Regions from separate parts of the Spelaeicoccus albus genome, predicted to be linked through region 2. Evidence: predicted binding sites of a transcription regulator. Region 2 holds the regulator's gene; the other holds the start of a gene.
What was found. Region 2 encodes HspR, which represses chaperone genes until heat shock. Its sites were predicted from a motif close to AAGTTGAGTCNNNNNGACTCAACTT; they were not measured.

Region 1: the regulator HspR is predicted to act here: its motif matches at 1,611-1,635, upstream of BJY26_RS08055 (Hsp20/alpha crystallin family protein).

What each region holds. Positions count from the first base shown of each region.
Region 1 is NZ_JACBZP010000001.1:1,740,633-1,750,711, reverse strand. It holds gene BJY26_RS08060 (DEAD/DEAH box helicase) at 1-1,491, opposite strand, end outside; gene BJY26_RS08055 (Hsp20/alpha crystallin family protein) at 1,670-2,119, shown strand; gene BJY26_RS08050 (S53 family peptidase) at 2,213-4,207, shown strand; gene BJY26_RS08045 (nucleoside/nucleotide kinase family protein) at 4,271-4,918, opposite strand; gene BJY26_RS08040 (FAD-binding protein) at 4,976-6,205, shown strand; gene BJY26_RS08035 (Gfo/Idh/MocA family protein) at 6,202-7,230, opposite strand; gene BJY26_RS08030 (Gfo/Idh/MocA family protein) at 7,227-8,219, opposite strand; gene BJY26_RS08025 (HNH endonuclease signature motif containing protein) at 8,216-9,910, opposite strand.
Region 2 is NZ_JACBZP010000001.1:515,057-525,135, reverse strand. It holds gene BJY26_RS02515 (MFS transporter) at 1-306, opposite strand, end outside; gene BJY26_RS02510 (alcohol dehydrogenase catalytic domain-containing protein) at 627-1,649, shown strand; gene BJY26_RS02505 (LysR family transcriptional regulator) at 1,691-2,590, shown strand; gene BJY26_RS02500 (hypothetical protein) at 2,791-3,072, shown strand; gene dnaK (molecular chaperone DnaK) at 3,233-5,107, shown strand; gene BJY26_RS02490 (nucleotide exchange factor GrpE) at 5,107-5,757, shown strand; gene BJY26_RS02485 (DnaJ C-terminal domain-containing protein) at 5,879-6,892, shown strand; gene BJY26_RS02480 (heat shock protein transcriptional repressor HspR) at 6,895-7,335, shown strand; gene BJY26_RS02475 (ABC transporter substrate-binding protein) at 7,437-8,486, shown strand; gene BJY26_RS02470 (LCP family protein) at 8,535-9,554, opposite strand; gene clpB (ATP-dependent chaperone ClpB) at 9,764-10,079, shown strand, end outside.

The DNA.
Region 1 (10,079 bases), 1.2 Mb from region 2:
GCCGGTGATCTCGACGCGCACGTGCTCGAGGTCGATGAGCTTGTCCAGGACGTCGCGGGTGAAGTCGATGGCGTGGGTGCCGGTGAGCGTTTGTTCGGGGACGAGCTTCTCGGACGGGATCGGCAGCGATCCGAGGACGGATTGTTCGAAGTCGGTCATCCGGAATTCGCCCGGCCTCGGCCGCAGTGATTTCTTCACGTCGCCCGAGTAGATCCAGCTCCAGTTCAGCTCGAGTTTCCGGCTGTCGACGTAAGCCGCTTCAAGCAGGAGCACCGGAAGGACGACGTCCGGAGCCTGATACGAATCGTCGCTGCTGATGACGTCGAGCCGCTGCGACAAGACGGGGTAATAACGGGTCGCGAAATCCGGCTCATCGTCGGGCGGGACGCGGAGTGCTGCCCCGGTGAGCAAGAGCGACATGACGTCGGACGAGATGGGATTGCTCAGCGGAGCAACTTCGATTTGCGCGGCGTTGTCCGGCTGCCACGTATAGATTCCGTGCGCCGTACCGCCGATGAATCCGAGCCGGTCGGGCGCCACCGGCGCACCGGCCATCATGACTGTCGGCGACACCGTCAGCTCGGCGCCGCGTCTGATATCGAAGGTCGGGGCGGTGGGCTCGTGGACCGTCACGGACCCCCTGGACTTTGTGCTGATGAGTTCGACGCCGATCTCGGCTGCTTCGGCGAGCATCTGCCACAGTTTGGGGTTGGCGAAGTCGTCAAGGAACAAGCGTTGTTCGTTGGGGTAGTAGACGCTGGCTTGCGATTTGAACAAGGCGTAGAACTCGGTGAACCAGCGGAAGTGGTCCGGCCGGTAATTCGCCGAGCCTCCGTAATAGTTCAGCTCGCGCCACGACACTCCGCCGACGACCCACCGGCCGGCGTCGCCCTTCCGGGCCGGACGCACACCGAGCCGCCACCGCGGCACCGGTTCGCTGCTGCGCCGCCACCGGTTGCCCGGACGTTCGACAAGCTCGAACTGCAGTGCCAACGGCACGGTGGTGGCCGTGCTCGGGGCGAGCAGGCTGTCGAGCGCCTGCCGCCACGAGATTGCCTTTTCGGGCTGGGCCGACTCGGGCTGGGCTGCTTCGTGTCGGGCTGCTTCGCGCCGGGCGGCTTCGGGACGGCGTTCCCACGGGGCGGGGTCGGCCGAGGCCGGCGAGGATTGCGCATGCAACTCCGCAGGCATGCCGTTGTACCCGGCTTCGTAGTAGTCACTCGTGTCGAAGAGCATGGCTGCCACGTGCTTGCAGTTGATAGTGACGGGACAGCTGCAATGACCGAAGTTGTATTCGAGCGGGCCGCCGGCGCGAGCGTTGAATTTGGCCATGGCCCGATACGGCTTTGCCTCCGTACCCTTCACCAGCGAGCGCAACACGAGACGGTCGTCGTCCCATTTCACTTCGGTCACGCGATTTTGTTCCGCATACCGCAGACCGCGCTCGGCCGTCTCGCGGCCCAGCAGCCGAGCGATCATTCCGAAGTCCATTGCACCCCCACCCACGATCGCCGTTTCCTCGGGCAACGATATCGCCGCGGACCGACAGCCGCCGAAATCAGTGCACGGGAATAGCACCGACAGCCCCGTGGTTACAACTGGCATCAGATTACTTGAGTGTGTTAAACTCAAGATTATTCAGCAGTACGAACTCTAAGGAGTGAACGACATGACTTTTGATCCGTTCCGCGAACTGGACCGTTTGGCCGGCACAGTGCTGGATACCCGTAGCGGGCCACGGCAAATGCCGATGGACCTCTACCGGGACGGCGACCACTACGTCCTGAACGCCGAACTTCCCGGAATCGATCCGGGTTCGGTGGACATCGACGTCGATGGTCAGTTGCTGAGCATCCGCGCCGAGCGAACCGTCGGCAATCCGGAAGGCGCCAAGTGGATAGTGCGCGAGCGCCAGAACCGGTCGTTCCTGCGCCAGCTCAATCTCGGACAGGGAGTCGACACCGAGAAGATCACCGCGCACTATGAAAACGGTGTGCTGGGCGTCATCATCCCGGTCAGCGAGAAGGCCAAGCCGCGCAAGATCGCCGTCTCGGAGGGTTCGGCACGCGGCATCGAGACGCCGGTCGCGAGCGTCGAGCACGCCGACGCCGACGCGTAAAGTTCAATTCCTCCAGCGGGAGGTCCGCCCACCAGGCGGGCCTCCCGCTTTTTTCCTATTACGCACTTCACAGATAGCTTTCAGCCGTCAATAATGAACACGGCTGCCTACCCCAAGCAGTCACCCGAACCGGCCGGGCAGCATCGCTCTGTCGGCATCAACGATGAATTGAGGGCAATCATGGGAGTGAAGGCTAAACTCGCCGCCGCGGTCGTCGGCGCGTTCGTCGTCTCGACAATGGGGCCCACGATGGCAGCTGCCGCATCTGACGACGGATACGTTCCGCTCGCCGGCACCGCGCCATCGTGGGCTGCACCGAGTCAAAACGGCACTGTGTCCCCGCGTGATTTACGCGCCGGCCAGCAGACGAAAGCCACAATGCGTGTTCAAGTGTGGTTGCCGCAGCGTCACCGGGCAAAGTTAGCGAAGCTCGCTTCAGCGTTCGCCGATCCGGACAGTCCGCAATACGGCCGTTCAGTGTCGCTGTCGACGTACCAAAAGGAGTTCGCCCCCACAAAGTCCAGTGTCGCCAAGGTCGAGAAGTACCTGGCCAAACAGGGGCTCAAGAACGCCACGGTGTTGCCGCACCGCGCCGCTATCCAAGTCACGGCACCGAGCACGCGCGTGGCCAAGGCGTTCCGCACACCCATCAAGCGCGTATCGAACCACGGCAAGAAGATCGTGACCGCCACGAAGAACGCACGCGTGAAGTCGTCGATTGCGCCGTTGATCTCCACCATCACCGGCTTGACTCAGAATCCGGTGCACACCATGCGCGTCTCGAAGCATGTTGACCGCAACGGCAAGTCGCAGCCGTCGGCCGCCAAGCCCCCCAAGCAGGGTACGCAGTATTGGAAGCAGGCCAAGCCGAAGGGCAAAAAGGCCAAATTCGACCATCAGAGCCGGATCTTGTCGGGCTACCGTCCGGCCGACATCAAGAAGATCTACGGCATTCCGACGAAGCTGCAAAAGAAGTCGCCAACCCTGGGCATCGTCGATGCCTATGACGGCATCAACACCGTTCCCCAGACGAAGGACGGCGTAAAGGGCGACAAGAAGCAGACCATGAAGGACACGCGCAAGTACTTCAAGGGCCTGGGTCTCAAACCGCCGAAGTGGGATCAGTACGTCGATCACACGCCTGCCAAGGTCAAGGCGAACAGTGGCTGGTACGGCGAGCAGATTCTTGACGTGCAGTCGTCGTTCGCCGTCGCACCGAACGCGACGATTCACTACTGGGGCGCACCTGCCGCATACAACGCCGATCTGGACACGGCCTTGTACCAGGCCATCGTGTCCGGCGAAGTCACGACCGTCAGCAATTCCTACGGCGATATCGAAGCCAACGAGAGCAAAGCCGAAAATCGCACGTTCAACATGATCGGTCAGACCGCGTCGGTGCTCGGCGTCAGCATTTTCGCCTCCTCCGGCGATGACGGCGATTACTCGGCATTGGGCTACAAGCCGATGGCGTCGTCGGCCCCGGCAAACAGCCCGTGGGTCACCTCGGTCGGCGGTACGTCGGTCGGCTTGAACAAGCACGGCAAGACCGTTGTGCGGACCGGTTGGGAAGACGATCAGAGCTCGAACGGCAAGAAGAAGAACGCAACGTTCGTCTTCGGCGCCGGCGGCGGCTTGTCGACGCTGAACAAGGCGCCGGGCTACCAGTACATGGTCACCGACGTAAAGCAGCTCGCCATCCCGACTGCCGCCGCCTTGGCCGATCCGTACACGGGCTTCTTGGACTACCAAACCGGGAACTACAAGAAGCAGACCGGCAAATACGAAAGTTGGGGCGGCACCAGCCTCGCCTCGCCGTTGCTGGCCGCCATGGTCGGCCTGGCAAAGGTCAAGCACCATTCGCACTGGGGCCTGGCCAATCCGCGCCTGTTCCAGCTGTACAAGACGAAGGCTCTGAGCGATCCGCGTCAGTACAACGCCGCCGAATGGGGCCACGCGGCCGATGGCAGTCTCGCATACATCGCCTTTGACCGCGGACTGCAAACGCTGCAATCAACTGTCGGCTTCGACAACGTGACGGGGGTCGGCGCTCCGCACGGCAGGAAGTTCTTCAAGTTGATGAGCTGAACCGCCGGTTTCAATTGACAGGGGCCGGGCCCGCTCCAGCGGACCCGGCCCCTGCGCGTGTTTTCAGCGCGGCATGTGCACAATCAGATCCGCTCGACGGGCAGCGGCCTCGATCAGCACGGCATTTGCCTCGTCGCTGCCATTTGTCCATTCGCGAGCTGCCGCCGGAGATTTACCGAACCGGATGTGACGTGCCTCGAGCCGGCGACGCCGCTCCACGCCGTCCAGCTCCAAATGCCAGACGGTATCGATTGCGGACCTGGCCGCCCGCCACTCCCCCTCGCCCTCGCCCTCGAGCAAGAGGTAATTTCCCTCCGTGACGACGAGCGGGATTTCGGCGGGCACGTAGCGGGCGGCCGCGAGAGGTTCATCGATGTCGCGCCGAAACTCCGGAACGACGACCGGATCGCCGCGGCGAATGCGGCCGAGCATCACTGCATATCCGGCCGCGTCGAACGTGTCGGGTGCCCCTTTCCGCTCGGCCCGGCCGAACTCGGCAAGCAGGCTGTCGGCCAGGTGAAATCCGTCCATGGCCACCAGTCGGGCCGAGTCCGGCCCAAGTCGCCCCACTAGGTCGGCAGCAAGTGTCGACTTGCCCGATCCCGGCGCCCCGGTGATTCCCAGGATGTTCCGGGCGCCCGGAACGATCATGGCCTTTGCGCGCCGCACGAGCTCGTCGATGTCGTAGTTCAATTGCTCGGGCTCGGCCATGCTGCCCGCCTTCCTGATCGGCGCTCGACGCTACAGTTTCCTTCAAGGAGACTATCTGTGGACACCAACTGGGGCGGCACCGTGAAGTACGCAGCCGCCCGGCGCGACTATCCGGAAACGCCCGATGCGCTGCGTGAACTGGTGCGCGGCGCCCGACACGTCAAGGCGCTGGGGTCGCGGCATTCGTTCAATGGAATCGCGGACACGTCCGGAGTGCAGATTTCGTTGGAGCGGATGCGCACCAAGATCGAGATCGACGAGGTCGGCCGGGCCGTGAGCGTCTCGGGCGGGGTGCGCTACGGCGAACTGGCGGCAGCGCTGCACGAGCGCGGACTCGCGCTTGCCAACTTGGCGTCACTGCCGCACGTCACCGTGGCGGGAGCCTGCGCAACCGGCACGCACGGGTCCGGGAGCACGCAGCCACCGTTGTCGGACGCCGTCCGCAGCATCGACTTGGTGACGGCGGACGGCGATCTGGTGCGCATTGGCGCGGATGATCCGGAGTTGGCTGGAGCGGTGGTGAATCTGGGCTTGCTCGGCGTTGTCACACGGTTGACGCTGGACGTCGTGCCGGCGTTCGACGTGTGCCAGCATGTTTTCCTGGATTTGCCCCGGAAAATTGCCTGCGAGTCGTTCGACGGCGTGATGGCATCGGGGTACAGCGTGAGCCTCATGACCGATTGGTCCGGCGACGCATTCAGCCGGCTCTGGGTGAAATCAGTGAGTTCTACCGCCGTGGAATCGTTCGGTGCCCGCGCGGCCTCCATCCCGGTGCATCCGGTGGCCGGTGCGCCCGCAGAAGGGTGTACCGAACAGCTCGGCGTGCCCGGCGCGTGGCATTACCGACTTCCGCATTTCCGGCCGGACTTCACTCCCAGCAGTGGCCGGGAGATCCAGACCGAATACCTGCTGCCCCGGCGATACGCGCCGGACGCGATATCGGCACTTGAACGGCTCGGCCCTCGCCTGGCGAACGTGCTCTTCGTCAGCGAGGTGCGCACGGTAGCGGCCGACCGGCAATGGATGAGCCCGGCGCATGGCCGCGACAGCGCTGCATTTCACTTCACGTGGAGACCGGACGCCGACGCGGTAGCCGCCGTCCTTCCGGCGCTGGACGACGTGCTTCGGCCATTCGGTGCGCGGCCGCACCTGGGCAAGGCCTTTCACGTCCGCCCAGGGCAAATCGCCGATCTCTACCCCCGATTCGCGGACTTCCTGGCACTGCGAGAACAGCTCGACCCCAGGGGCAAGTTCGACAACCAGTTCGCGCGGGCGCTGTTCGGCTAAGCCACGGCGACCGGCTGGCCGGATTGCACGGAGAGATAGGCGGCCTCAACGATTTGAGTCGTACGAATGCCGGACCCGAAGCCCGGTTCGGCGACACGGCCTTCTCGGACGGCACTCACGAATTCGGCGAGCATCAAAGAATTGACGTCGGTGCCGAACGGAAGCCAGACCGGCCGGCGTCCGGATTCGGTGAATCCTTCGACGCGCGCGGCGAACGCGTCAAGTGCGGCGAGACCGCCGGTTCCCGTGACGTGCATGGTCAAGCCGCCCCACGTTGGGTAGTGGCGGGGCCGCGACCAGCTGCAATCGATGGTGGCGATCAGCCCGTCCTCGTAGTCAATAGTGACCACACCGCCGGTCTCGACTTCGTGCTCGCCGAACAGGTGATTGGCAACAGCGTGCACGCGTACCGGGGCCAGTCCGAACAGCGCATCGACCAGATCGGCGATATGCACGGTGTGGTCGATGATCGCTCCCCCGCCGGCGAGTTCTTTGTCGATGAACCAACGCCGCGTGTCGATGGGGATCCGGCCGTTGTTGGTGCCCGACACGGCAACAATGTCCCCCAACCGGCCGGCGTCGACAGCAGAGCGCAGGTCGCTGAAGTCCGGATTGAAACGCACCGGAAACGCGACCATCAGGTTGACGCCTGCCCCGTTGCAGATTTCCCGGGCGGCTCTCGCATCATGCACCGTCGTGGCAAGTGGTTTTTCGCACAAGATCTGAGCGCCCGCTCCGGCCGCCAAGCGGATCGCGTCGAGGTGCCTGGAGTTTTCGGTTGCGATGATGACGCCGTCCGGCTTCCATGCCAGCAGCTCGCCGTACGTCTCCGCGTAGTCGATGCCCAGGTCGGCTGCGAGTTCGCGGCCGCGCTTCTCGCCCCCGGCCGCGTCGGCTTCGTCAGTGGACGGGTCCGCCGCACGCACTTCGACGCCGGTCATCTCGCGCAGCACCGCCGCGTACCCGGCCGCATGGTGATGGGCGAACGACATGATGCCGATCTTGGTGTTGGGAATGCCGGTCATGTCGCTACCTCCTGCTCTGCGAGCTCGATGCGTTGCCCGGTTTCCAGCGACTTCATTCCGGCGAGAGCCAAATCGACGGCCGCGATTCCATCGGCGGCAGTGACCGACACCGCCGCCCCCGTCGTGATCGCCGTAGCGAATTCCCTGATCTCGGCCGCGTACGGAGTCTCGGCACTCGTCATCGGCGGCAGATATGCCGTCTCCGGCCGCTCGGAGGATCGCGCGCCGTCGAACTCCAGTCCGGGATGGGCCGTCGAATCGTACGACAGAATCCCGTCCGAGCCCGCGAGGTCGAACGTCGTCCTGAACGTCGTGCCCGGCGGCGACCACACGCTTGCACAATGACTGATGGCACCGGAGGCGTGAGTGACAACGGCATGCGCGGCGCCGACTATCCGATCGCCGGCCCCGCGCTGACGGCGAACGGCATAGATCGAGGCGGCGGGCCCCGCAAGACGGCGCGCCTGATCAAGGTCGTGGATCATCAGGTCCATGAGGATGCCTCCGGACTGTGCCTCGTCGGCGTACCAGCCCGAGCGGCCCGGAAACTCCGCAATGCGGCTGAAACGTAGAACTCCCGGAGCACCGATATCGCCGCGCTGAACTGCCTCGTTCGCTGCGCGGTAAGCGGGAAAGAACCGGACGACGTGGGCGGGGAATAGCAGGACGCCGGCCTCGGCACACGCTGCTACCGCGGCCCGGGCATCCGCCGACGTCCGAGCCAGCGGCTTTTCACACATGACGTGTACGCCGGCCGCCGCCGCTTGTTCGACTATCGCGCGATGGGTGGGCGTCGGCGTGCAGACATCGGCGGCGTCGCACCACGCCAGCACGTCATCGAACGAGTCTGCGACGGTTCCGCCAAAACGCCCGACGAGGTCGGCGGCTTTACCATCCGCCGTGTAGACCCGCACGTCGTGCCCTTGCTCCACCCACGCGGGCAGGTGGGCAGTCGCGATTCCGCCGGCACCAATCAGGCCAATCTTCATGTGCTTTCTTCTCTCAGGTAGCCGGCGCCTCGACTTTTGGCTCGTAGTTTGTTGCGGCGACGTAGTTCATTGCGGCGTTTGGCGTGGTGGCGGCGGGCGTGGTCTTGTTTGGCGATGGTTTTGTCGGCTTGGGTTGCGACGAAGTCGAGGTAGGCGAGTTCTTCGGCGGTGGCGTCGGGGTCGGTGTCTTCGTAGGTGTCGTATTGGTGTCCGGTGGGCAGGGTCCAGCGGATGATTCGTGGTCCGCCGGGGGTGTCCGGCGGGAGGGGTATCGAGTGGAATCGGCGTGTTGTTTTGGCTTGGTGATGTGATTTGCAGACCGGTTGAAGGTTGTCCGGGTCCGAGTCGCCTTCGGGCCAGGGTTTCAGATGGTCGAGTTCGCATTGTTCGGCGGGTTTGCTGCAGGCCGGGAGGGTGCAGGTGGTGTTGCGGGCGCGGATGTATTGTTGCGCGCCGGTCGTGAGTCGGTAGTGGCCGCGTTCGGCGTCGATGGGCCTGCTGGTGATCGGGTCGGTGAGGATGCGTTCGATCCATCCGGCTCCGGCGGCCAGGCGGCGGGCCATGGCCGCGGGGATCGGCCCGTACCCGTTCATGTGCCCGGGTAGCGTGCCGCCGAGGAGCGTGGTGACCGGGATGGTCACGCCGATCCGCCACCGCGACCCGTCCGCGACCGAGTTATCGTCGCTCGTACTCTCGTCGGCGCCGGTATCCTCGTCGGCGCTGGGGCGGGTGCCGGCGAGGAGGTCGAAGCGTTTTTGCGGGCTCGTGCGCGTGTCGGCGCCGTCGGTGGCGTGCGCGGCCTTGTCGAGGCGCCGGTAGAGCAGGGCGAGACGGTCGGCCGGCCCGTACGCCATCAACCAGGCCGCGCCGGCAGCGTCGGGCATGAACTCCACGCGCCGGTCGGTGATTACGCGCGCGTGATCCTCTTCAGTCCGGTCGGGCTGGTGGGCCATGATCCACCGTTTGAGCCGCCGAGAAAACGCGTCGAAACTAATTCCGTCATCCCACCCGTCGACCGTGTCGTCCAGCTGCCGGGCCAAGGCCGCGGGAAGGTGCCCGGCCTGGTCGAGGATCTTCCGGTACCGGCGCGCCGAGATCCGCCCGGCCTTGAACGCTGCCAGCGTGCGCGGCAGACACATCACGGCCAATTCCGACTCGATGAGCCGAGACGCTCCGGTCCGCCCGGCAATATCGAGCTCACACCCGACCTCGTCCCCAGCCCACCGGACCAGACTCTCGGCAAAAATGTCACGAGCAGTGATTCCCGCACAGTCGGCCGGGCCGACAGCGTTCGCCGCAGCGATCGGATCAGCCACGCCGGCATTCGCCACGCCGGCGTTCGCCGCACGGGCCCTGGAAGTGTCGGCGTCTGCCGCGCCGGCGTTCGTCGTTTCGGGACTGCTCGCAGCGGGTTTGTCATCGTCCGTGCCTGGGACGCCCGACGCCTCAGTGAACGCCCCGTCCGCGTCAAACGCCTTATCCGGATCCGTACGATACGAGCCGAACGCGGCAAGAAACTCCGTCTGCCGCGCCTGGACGAACGCCGCCAACTGTGCACACCGACCCGCATATTCCAGGCACTCCCCGGCATCCAGGGTTGCAACGTTGACATCCGCAACCCCGGCGAACATGCTCGCATCGGGCATATCGGCCGAGTGCTCGGGGCCGGGAACACCGCCTGCCTTCTTCATACTGCACACGATACGGGCCCGCACTGACAGTCACCCCGACGAAAACAGCCGATTTACCCAACCCAACATCACAAAACAATAACGGTTCCAATTTTCGGAAAAACCGCGGAAAAATATCGGATATATCCCCACGACCGAGCCGGGCGTGGCAGGATGGGATCCGGAATCC
Region 2 (10,079 bases):
GACCAACACGATGGATCCGAGGGCGGCAGTCCACCAGCCGACCGACAAAGCGCTTCGGCGTCCGAATCTCTGGGCCAGGGCCCCGAGCGGCAGCCCGAAGATCGCGGCCCCCAGCGTGCTTGCCGTGCGGGCAAGCCCCGCCCACGCTTCGCTGTGCGTGACCTGCCCGGCCAAAAGCACGCCAATGGACGGTGCGATGCCGACTCCGACAGTGCCGACGACCTGACTGACGGCCAAAACCGTCAGCGTCCGCCGCTGCACCCGATGCGTCGTCAGCGCATTGCGCTCGTCAGTGAGTTTCCTCAACCGCTCTGCCTGGTGCACGGGTGTCTTTCTCCATCTGCTTCGATCGGCGCGCCGAAGTGCGCGGGACGCCAACCGACTTTATGTTGGCGAATCGGCCGATTCCACCGCGCTGCGCGCACGCAGGCATAACGGAACGTTATAGCCTTTGCGGTTGGACGTCCTCGTGGCTCTCCGGACGGCTAGTCGTCGGCTTCGCGGTCGGCGATATCTCCAGCCCATAACAACTGCTTATCGCTGGAATTGTGCTCACTCTCGGCACGTGGGTCGCCGGACTCCTAAGCTGGAAGCATGGGCAATCACAGAAGCGGGGCGCACCGCGTATGAAGGGATCGGCAATCAGAATCCGCGGGGGCGCATCGCAGATTCGACGGGAAGCCGTCGACGTGCCGGACCCGGGCCCCGGCGAAGTCCGCGTGCGTGTCATGGCCTGCGGGATGTGCGGTAACGATATTCAGACTATTGACGGCGCCGACCCCGACTCCGTGCTCACGCCGGGGCATGAAATTGCGGGCGTTGTCGATGCGATCGGACCCGGCGTTCAAGGGTGGCGACCGGGCGGCCGGGTAGGCGTGGGCTGGTTCGGCGGAAGCTGCGGAGAGTGCGATTTTTGCCGAAGCGGGGACGTCGTGCACTGCGCACAGCGCCGTACTCCCGGTATTTCTTATCCGGGCGGATGGGCCGACATGGTCATCGTGCCGGCCGCCGCGCTGTTTTCCATCCCCGACGAGCTGAGCTTCACGCAGGCGGCCCCCATGGGATGCGCCGGAGTGACAACTTTCAACGCCGTGCGCTGGGCACACCTGCCTGTCGGACGGCGCGTCGCCGTGCTTGGGGTGGGCGGCCTTGGGCACTTGGCCGTACAGTTCGCGGCCAAAATGGGGTACGAGGTCATCGCGATGGCACGCGGAGCGGACCGTGAAGGCGATGTCTTGTCGCTGGGCGCGCACCACTTCATCGACACCGGCACCGAAGATCCGGGCGAGGCCTTGCGTGCTGCCGGAGGAGCAGATCTGATTCTCAATACCGCACCGAGTGCTGCCGTCGGGGAAAGCCTGCTGGCGGGGCTGCGCGTGTATGGCCAAATCACCTTTATCGGGTCGGACCCGTCAGCCGTCAGTATTCCGGTGAGCAAATTGATGGGGATGGGAGTGAAAATCACCGGCCAGCTCACCGGGTCTCCGCGCGACATCGAAGAGGCTATGCGTTTCGCTCTTGTCACCGGCATACGTCCCGTGACTCGGGTGTACGCCTTGGACGACGCGGCCGACGCGATTGCTCGGCTACGCGAAGGGACTGTGCGATACCGGAACGTGCTCACCGATGAACCTGCGCTCGCCGGCTGATGGCGCAGGCGCCCGCTTGAGCGCAGTAATAAGCTGTTGTTATGGCGGATCGAATGAACCTGGAAGCGTTCCGGTATGTCCGGGAGGTAGCGGAATGCGGGTCATTCAGCGCTGCTGCCCGCGCGTATGGAGTGACCCAGCCGGCGCTGTCGAACGGTGTTGCCAAGCTGGAAGAGTATCTGGGTAACGAGCTCTTTGCTCGGTCGCCGCGCGGCGTTACGCTCACGGACTTCGGCGAGGCCATCTTGCCCCGCATCGAAAGTGCGCTGGACGCCGTCGACGGCATCACGATCGAGATGAACCGATGGCGTCCGTCAGCCGACGATGTTTTGCGGGTGGGAGTTTCCCCTCTGATCAATTCGGCGCTGGTCGGCCGCGCGTATGAAGCGGCAAAGGCGGCCGAATCCGGCGGCTGGTCAAAACAGCTCGTGCTTCGGGAGGCCGATTTAGCCTACCTGCGAAGTGCGCTCGTCAGCGGCGAGATCGACGTGATGGTTGTCCCCTCGGTCGAGCCGCTGGGCCGATTCGAGCACCGTGTGGTGGATTCGGAAAGGATGGTGTACATCGAACCGACCGCGCCGCGGTCGGACGACGACGCAACTATCCCGCTTCCGGAAATCACCGGCCACGAAATGATCCTCGTGCCCGATACCTGCGGGCTGACGAAGTTCACCCGCGACTTGTTCGCGGACAATGGGCTGCCCCTGCACGAGTATTCCGGTGCGGCTTCCGGCTACCGGGTATTGGAGGACTGGGCCCAGCTGGGACTTGGGGCGGCCCTGCTGCCGGAATCGAAGCTTTCCTCTCCGGAATCTCCGCATCGGTATATGACCGACGACGAGGGATTGACGGTGGAGATCTTTTACGAAGCCGTTTGGAACCCGACCGCGACCACCGCGCCCCAAGTCCGCGAACTCGTCGAACAAATGGCAGCGGTGTAGTCGGGCTTGGTATCGAAAATGCATTCGTGACCGCGTGCACGCTATAACCAACGGGTATATCCCTATGCCCATCGCGGACCTACCGTACGGGAAGACGCCTGCCTAGAGTCGGAAAACAACCAGCGCTCGCGCATGGGACCCGGCGACTCAGCCGGCGCTGCCACCCGACCAGTAGTACGACAAACGAAAGGCGGCCAGACATGGCATTCCTCCAGATCACCTTGCAGGTAGAAGACAAGAACCGAGAGGCGGCTGCGGCCGTGTATCAGAAATACCGCGACCCGTTCCTCGAGAACATCGCGGGAGCGACGAGCAAGGACCTCCTGATTCGCGCAGAGGACGTGCAAGTACTGCACGGATTCGACACCTGCGACAATGCTCAGGCGTACCTGTCCAGCGAGCTTTTCACCAACGACGTCGTACGCGAGCTCTTGCCCTTGCTCCAGGCCGATCCGGAGATCCGAATCTACGACGTCGCCTGATCGGTGGCGGTTCCCGGCGCGCCGCCGCCGGGAACAAAACGCCCCTCCCATGAGTTGAGTCATACAGACGCAAGTTTGATCAGCCGGATTTTGACAATCTGGCGAACTGGTGCAGACTTGAGTGCAGGAAGCTCAATCGAACCCCTCAGGGAGGAATCACATGGGACGTGCAGTAGGAATTGACCTGGGAACCACCAACTCGGTGGTATCGGTCCTCGAAGGCGGCGAACCCGTCGTCATCGCCAACGCGGAAGGAAGTCGGACCACCCCGTCCGTCGTCGCTTTCGCCAAGTCCGGCGAATCGCTCGTCGGCGAAATCGCCAAACGTCAGGCGGTCACCAACGTCGATCGCACGATCGCCAGCGTCAAGCGCCACATGGGCACCGACTGGTCGGTCGAGGTCGATGACAAGAAGTTCACGGCGCAGGAAATTTCCGCACGTATTCTGCAAAAGCTGAAGACGGACGCCGAATCGTACCTCGGCGAGGACGTGACCGACGCGGTCGTCACGGTTCCGGCCTACTTCAATGACGCCGAGCGCCAGTCCACCAAGGAAGCCGGCGAAATCGCCGGCCTCAACGTGCTGCGCATCATCAACGAGCCCACCGCCGCAGCTTTGGCTTACGGCTTGGAAAAGGGCAAGGAAGACGAACTCATCCTGGTCTTCGACCTCGGCGGCGGCACGTTCGACGTCTCGCTGCTGGAAGTCGGCAAGGATGAGGACGAGTTCTCGACAATTCAGGTCCGCGCCACCTCCGGCGACAACAGGCTGGGCGGCGACGACTGGGATCAGCGCATCGTCGACTGGTTGGTCGAGCGCGCCAAGGGATCGGGTGTCGACTTGTCCAAGGACAAGCGCGCCATGCAGCGTCTGAAGGAAGCCGCCGAGCAGGCCAAGAAGGAACTGTCGTCGGCGACGTCCACGAACATTTCGCTGCAGTACCTCTCCGTGACGGAAGACGGCCCCGTCCATTTGGACGAGTCGCTGTCCCGCGCGAAGTTCCAGGACATGACGTCGGATCTGCTGGACCGGACCAAGAAGCCGTTCCACGCCGTCATGAGCGACGCCGGCGTCAAGGTGTCCGATATCGATCACGTCATTCTGGTCGGCGGCTCGACGCGTATGCCCGCCGTCAGCGAGGTCGTCACCGAACTCACCGGTGGCAAGGAGCCCAACAAGGGCGTCAACCCGGATGAGGTCGTCGCCGTCGGCGCTGCCGTGCAGGCCGGCGTTCTCAAGGGCGACCGCAAGGACGTGCTGCTCATCGACGTCACCCCGCTTTCCCTCGGTCTGGAGACCAAGGGCGGCGTGATGACCAAGCTCATCGAGCGCAACACGGCTATCCCGACCAAGCGCAGCGAAACGTTCACGACGGCCGATGACAATCAGCCGTCCGTGTCGATCCAGGTGTTCCAGGGTGAGCGCGAATTCACCCGCGATAACAAGCCGCTGGGCACATTTGAGCTGACCGGCATCGCCCCGGCTCCGCGCGGAGTGCCGCAGGTCGAGGTGACCTTCGATATCGACGCCAACGGCATCGTGCACGTGTCCGCTAAGGACAAGGGCACCGGCACCGAGCAGTCGATGACCATCACCGGCGGATCCGCTCTGCCGAAGGAGGACATCGACCGGATGGTCCGCGAAGCCGAAGAGCACGCCGAAGAAGACAAGCAGCGCCGCGAAGAGGCCGAAACTCGCAACAACGCCGAACAGCTTGCCTACTCCACGGACAAGATGCTCAAGGACAACGGCGACAAGCTGCCGGACGACATCAAGACCGACGTTCAGGCCGACGTCGACGCTTTGAAGAAGGCGCTGGAAGGCGATGACCAGGACGCGGTGAAGTCGGCTTTCGACAAGCTCACCGCCAGCCAGCAGAAGATCGGCGAAGCGGTGTATGCCGCGCAGCAGAGCGCGGCGGGCGCCGAAGGTGCCGACGGCACCGCCGGTGACGGCGCATCGGAGAGCTCTTCCAACGCGGATGAAGACGTCGTCGATGCCGAGGTTGTCGATGAGGACGAGGAGAAGAAGTAATGACGAGCGATCCGAACGCCAATTCGGGCGAGAATAACCCGGAGCGGGAGTTCGACGGCGAGGAGCCGGTCGTTCGCGACAAGCGCCGTATCAATCCGGAAACCGGCGAGCTGCGGGAGCCCGCAGCCGCCGGGCCGGAGCCCGCGGCGGACGCCGGGCTAGACGTGCCTGACGACATCTCGTCGTTGGATGATACTCCGGCTCCGGCCGAAGGCACCGAAATCGAGGACGAGAACGCCAAGCTCGCCGCGGACCGGCTTGATGACCTTCAGCGTTTGCAGGCCGAATTCGTCAACTACAAGAAGCGGGTTGACCGCGACCGGCCGCTGGCACAGGAAGCGGGCGTGACAAGCGTGGCGAACGTGCTCATGCCGGTACTCGACGAAGTCGAACTGGCTCGCCAGCACGGCGACTTGACCGGGCCGTTCGAAGCGCATGCCACGAAGCTGTACGCTGCGTTGGAAAAAGTGGGTATTACCCAATTCGGCGCCAAGGGTGAGGAATTCGATCCCACGGTGCACGAAGCGCTGATGCAGCACACGGACGCCGAGGTCGAAACCGACACCGTCGACCAGGTGCTCCAGCCCGGTTACAAGGTCGGCGAGCGAGTACTGCGAGCCGCCCGGGTATCCGTGGCGCAACCCGAATGACGGGCGGCCGGTCGCGGCGCCGTTTCAACACGCACGCCGTGACCGGCCGACTTGTCACTCTCAGGGCACACAATTGAATGAGAGACCAACTGAATACGAAGATTGAAGGAAGGAGGCGCCCATGAATACCGGACCGCAGAACAGCTGGTTCGACAAGGATTTCTACGCCGTCCTCGGCGTCTCCAAGGACGCGTCTGCCGACGAGATCAAAAAGACGTACCGCAAGCTTGCCCGCAAGTATCATCCGGACAACAACCCGGGCGATACGAAGGCCGAAGACAAATTCAAGGAGATCGGCGAAGCGTACGCCGTCCTGTCGGATAAGGAACAGCGCGAACAATACGATTCGGTGCGCGCCATGGCCGGCGGCACCCGGTTCTCGGCCGGCGCCGGCGGCCCCTCGCAAGGCGGCGGCGGTGCCGGGTTCGAAGACCTCTTCGGCGGACTGTTCAACGGCGGACACACCCGGACGCGCACAACCGGTACGGGAGACGTGCCGCCCGACCTGGCCGATCTGCTCAACAATATGGGCGGTGCCGGCGGCATGGGCGGCTATGGCGGGTATTCGCCCGGCCCCGCTAAGGGGCGCGACATCACGGCAAAGACCACGCTCTCCTTCACGGAAGCCGTCGAAGGCACCACCGTGAAGCTCACCGGCCCGAACGGTTTCAAGGTGTCGATGCGCACGCCGATCGGCGTCAAGAACGGTCAAAAGATCCGCTTGCGCGGCAAGGGGCAGAAATCGCCCAGCGGCGGCGAGCCGGGCGACCTCGTCGTGACGGTCACCGTCGACGAGCACCCCGTCTTCGAGCGCGACGGCAACAATCTGCGCATCACCGTTCCCGTCACCTTTGACGAAGCCGCACTCGGCGCCGAGATCAAGGTGCCGACGCTTGCCGGCATGCCGGTGCGAGTCAAAGTACCGGCGGGCACGCCGTCCGGACGGGTGCTTCGCGTCAAGGGGCGCGGGGTGAAAACGAAAGCCCGCACGGGCGACCTGCTCGTGCTGATCGAGGTGGTTGTGCCGAAACGGCTGGGCGACAAGGCTCGCCAAGCGGTTGAGGACTTCGCCGCCGCCACTGCGTCCGATGAAGATCCGCGCGGCGAATTGTTGGCGAGGGCGAAAGCGAGCTGATCATGCGTCCGAACGAGAATGCCGCGGTCTACGTCATTTCGGTGGCCGCCGAACTGGCTGGAATGCATCCGCAAACATTGCGGCAGTACGACAGGCTCGGCCTCGTCACGCCCGATCGAACGGCCGGCCGCGGACGCCGGTACTCGGCCCGCGATATCGTCCGGCTCCAAGAAGTCCAGCGACTCAGCCAAGAAGACGGCGTCAACCTGGCCGGCATCAAGCGCATCATGGCGTTGGAGCACCAGGTCGAGGTTCTGCAGGCCAAGGCGCGCGAACTCGCCGAGGAGCTCGAACGGGTCAAGATTGCCCGTGACGCCGGACGGCGGGTGTTTGCCGCCGGCGAGTCGGCCGGCGATATCGTGTCGCTGGCCAGGGGCGAACGCCCCTCGCCGCGCAGCAGTGCTCTGGTGCTGTGGCAACCGGCATGGCCGCGTCGCCGCTGATGTGATCTGTTTCACTCATTAAGGTTAGCCTGCCCTTATTGCGATATCCTCTGAAGCGGGTCGGCACGGTGTCGGCTCGGTAGGAGGGAAAAGCCTTGTCGATGAACCGCAACTCCGTCCGCCCCGCCGCCGCGGCCCGAATCGTGGCCCGTCACGCGGTGACCCGGCGCGGCGCACTGGCCCTGGCGGCGTCCGCGATCGGCGGAGCAACGCTGGCCGGCTGCGGGCAATCGTCAAAACACGGCAAGAACAGCGGCGCATCGACGTCGTCGTCCGGCGCGTTCCCGCTCACCATGAGCGATGACCGCGGCACCGTGACCATCAAGAAAGAGCCGAAGCGGATCGCGGCGCTCGGATACGGCGACCAGGACACGCTCGTGGCGCTCGGCATCTACCCGGTGATGGCCAACCAATGGGTGCCGGCATGGAAGCACGGCCTCGGCGTCTGGGCCGAGAAGAAGGTGCCGAAGGACAAACTTCCGGCCCCGATGAATATGGCCGAGCCATCCTTCGAAGGCATCTTGAAGACCGCTCCGGATCTGATCACGGCCGCCAATGTCGAGCTGTCGGATTCGCAATATTCGCGGCTGTCCAAGATCGCGACGGTCGTCGGCAACCCCAAGGGGATGAAAGCGTACGCGATCCCGTGGGAAGTACAGGCCACTCAAGTCGGTACCGCCGTCGGCAAGAAGGCCGAAACCAAAAAGCTGATCGGCACCGTCAAAGACGATCTGGCCGACCTCGTGGACAAATATCCGGCGCTGAAAGGGAAAGAAGGCATCGTCATGGTGTTGGATAACGGCCAATACGGCGTTTACGCCAGCACCGATACTCGCGGCAAACTGCTCAGTGCGATGGGCATCGGCACCCCGAAGCGGATCGATGCCTTGATGCACGGAAAATTCTACGCAAGCATCAGCAAGGAACAGGTCGCCAAGCTGGACACCGACGTGCTGATCGTGTTGAACAAGAAATCCGAAGTCGCCTCGGACCCGGGGTTCTCCGACCTCCCGGTCGTGCGGCGCGGCTCGGTCGTCTATGTGGGTAACGAGAACGACGCCCTTGCCTTTTCGGCATCGACGCTGCTGAGCATTCCGTACGTGTCCGGCCGGCTGGTTCCGCGCATCGCCGCTGCTGCCGCCAAGGTCTGACGTCGCGGCGGGCTGCCCGGCTGCGCAGCTCCGCCGCGCAGCCGGGCTTTACGAGTTCTTTGCCAGATAGTCGCCCATCGAGTCGTTGCTGAGTGCCTTGCCCAGTTTGTTCATGCCCGGCTCGTCCAGCTTGACTATCGAGGCGGCGCCGGCCCGGCCGGTGCCGAGATTCGGTGCAGTGATGAACGTGATGTCGCTTGAGCGGATACCGCGCATGCTCCATCCGAGCTTTGCCATCTGCACGGTCGTGAAGTCGCGATCGACGGTGAGGTAGGGTGCCACGGTCGACACGAGATCTTCGGTCTTCGACAGGCTCGAAAGGGTGTCCCTGCTCAATGTCTTGTCCAAGAGAGCTTTCAGGAACGACTGCTGATCGCGCATGCGCTGGAAATCGCCGTCGCGGAACGCGTGACGCTCGCGGACGAAGACCAGCGCTTCCTTGCCGTCCAGCTTTTGCGGCCCCTTCGTGAAACTGACTCCGCGCGACGTGAACGTCTTCGGCACGTCGACAGTGACACCGCCGAGGGCATCGGTCATCTTGGCAAATCCCTTGAAATCGATCATGGCAACGTGATCGAGCCGCACGTGCGTGAGTTCCTCGACAGTCTTGGCAGCCAGCGGCAGGCCGCCGAATGCGAGGGCGGCGTTGATCTTTTGATGCCCGTGGCCGTCGACCGGGACCCAGAGGTCGCGGGGGAAGGAGATGGCGTAGGCGTTCTCGTGATCGGCGTCGATGTGCACGAGCATCATCACGTCCGAACGCTGCCCGGTGACCGACGATCCCTTGGGGCGCTTGTCCGACCCGAGGAAGAGGATGTTCTCGGTACCCTTTTTCGTCTCCGGCGGCCGGCTGGAGTCGTCCGGCAGCACGTCGGGTACGTACGTCGTGCCGTCCGCGATCGATCGATGCAACTTCCAGGCCGGAAGCCCGACTGCAATCAAGGCCGCCACGACGACAATGGCGACACAGACGATCAGAGTCCAGGTGGTGCGGCGGCGCCGACGTTTGTGGCGTTCGCGGCGGTCTGCTGCCCGCTGGTCGCCGCTTGGGGAATTATCGATACTCACTGCTCAAAAATACTGTGAAAACCGGAGAAGACGAAATAGGAGACCCAAAGCTGCGTCGATCGTCTCCCGGATACGGCCCCGTGCGCAGCTGGACCGGAGCGGGAGTCGACAATTCTCTCACCGACACTATGATTTGAGCGGAATAGACTCAATTTAATTGCAGTTATACGTAGCAGGTAGTAAAGTCGGTCTCTAGGAGGAGAGAACTTTTGGACACTAAATTTACAACGAAGGCCGGGGAAGTGCTGTCTGCCGCCATGCAGAAGGCTTCGTCGGCCGGCCACGCGCAGGTGGGACCCGAGGTCCTCGCGCTGGCTTTGCTTCAGCAGACCGACGGCGTGGCCGACGCTCTGCTCACGGCGTCCGGCGTCGATGTCGAAGCGGCAACCGGACGGGTCAAAGGGCTGGTATCGGCGCTTCCGGCGGCAAGTGGATCTTCCGTGGCGGCCCCGCAAATGTCGCGCCAAGGGCTTGCGGTCATTGAAGCCGCCGGCGAGGAAGCAAGCGCGCTGGGGGACCAGTACG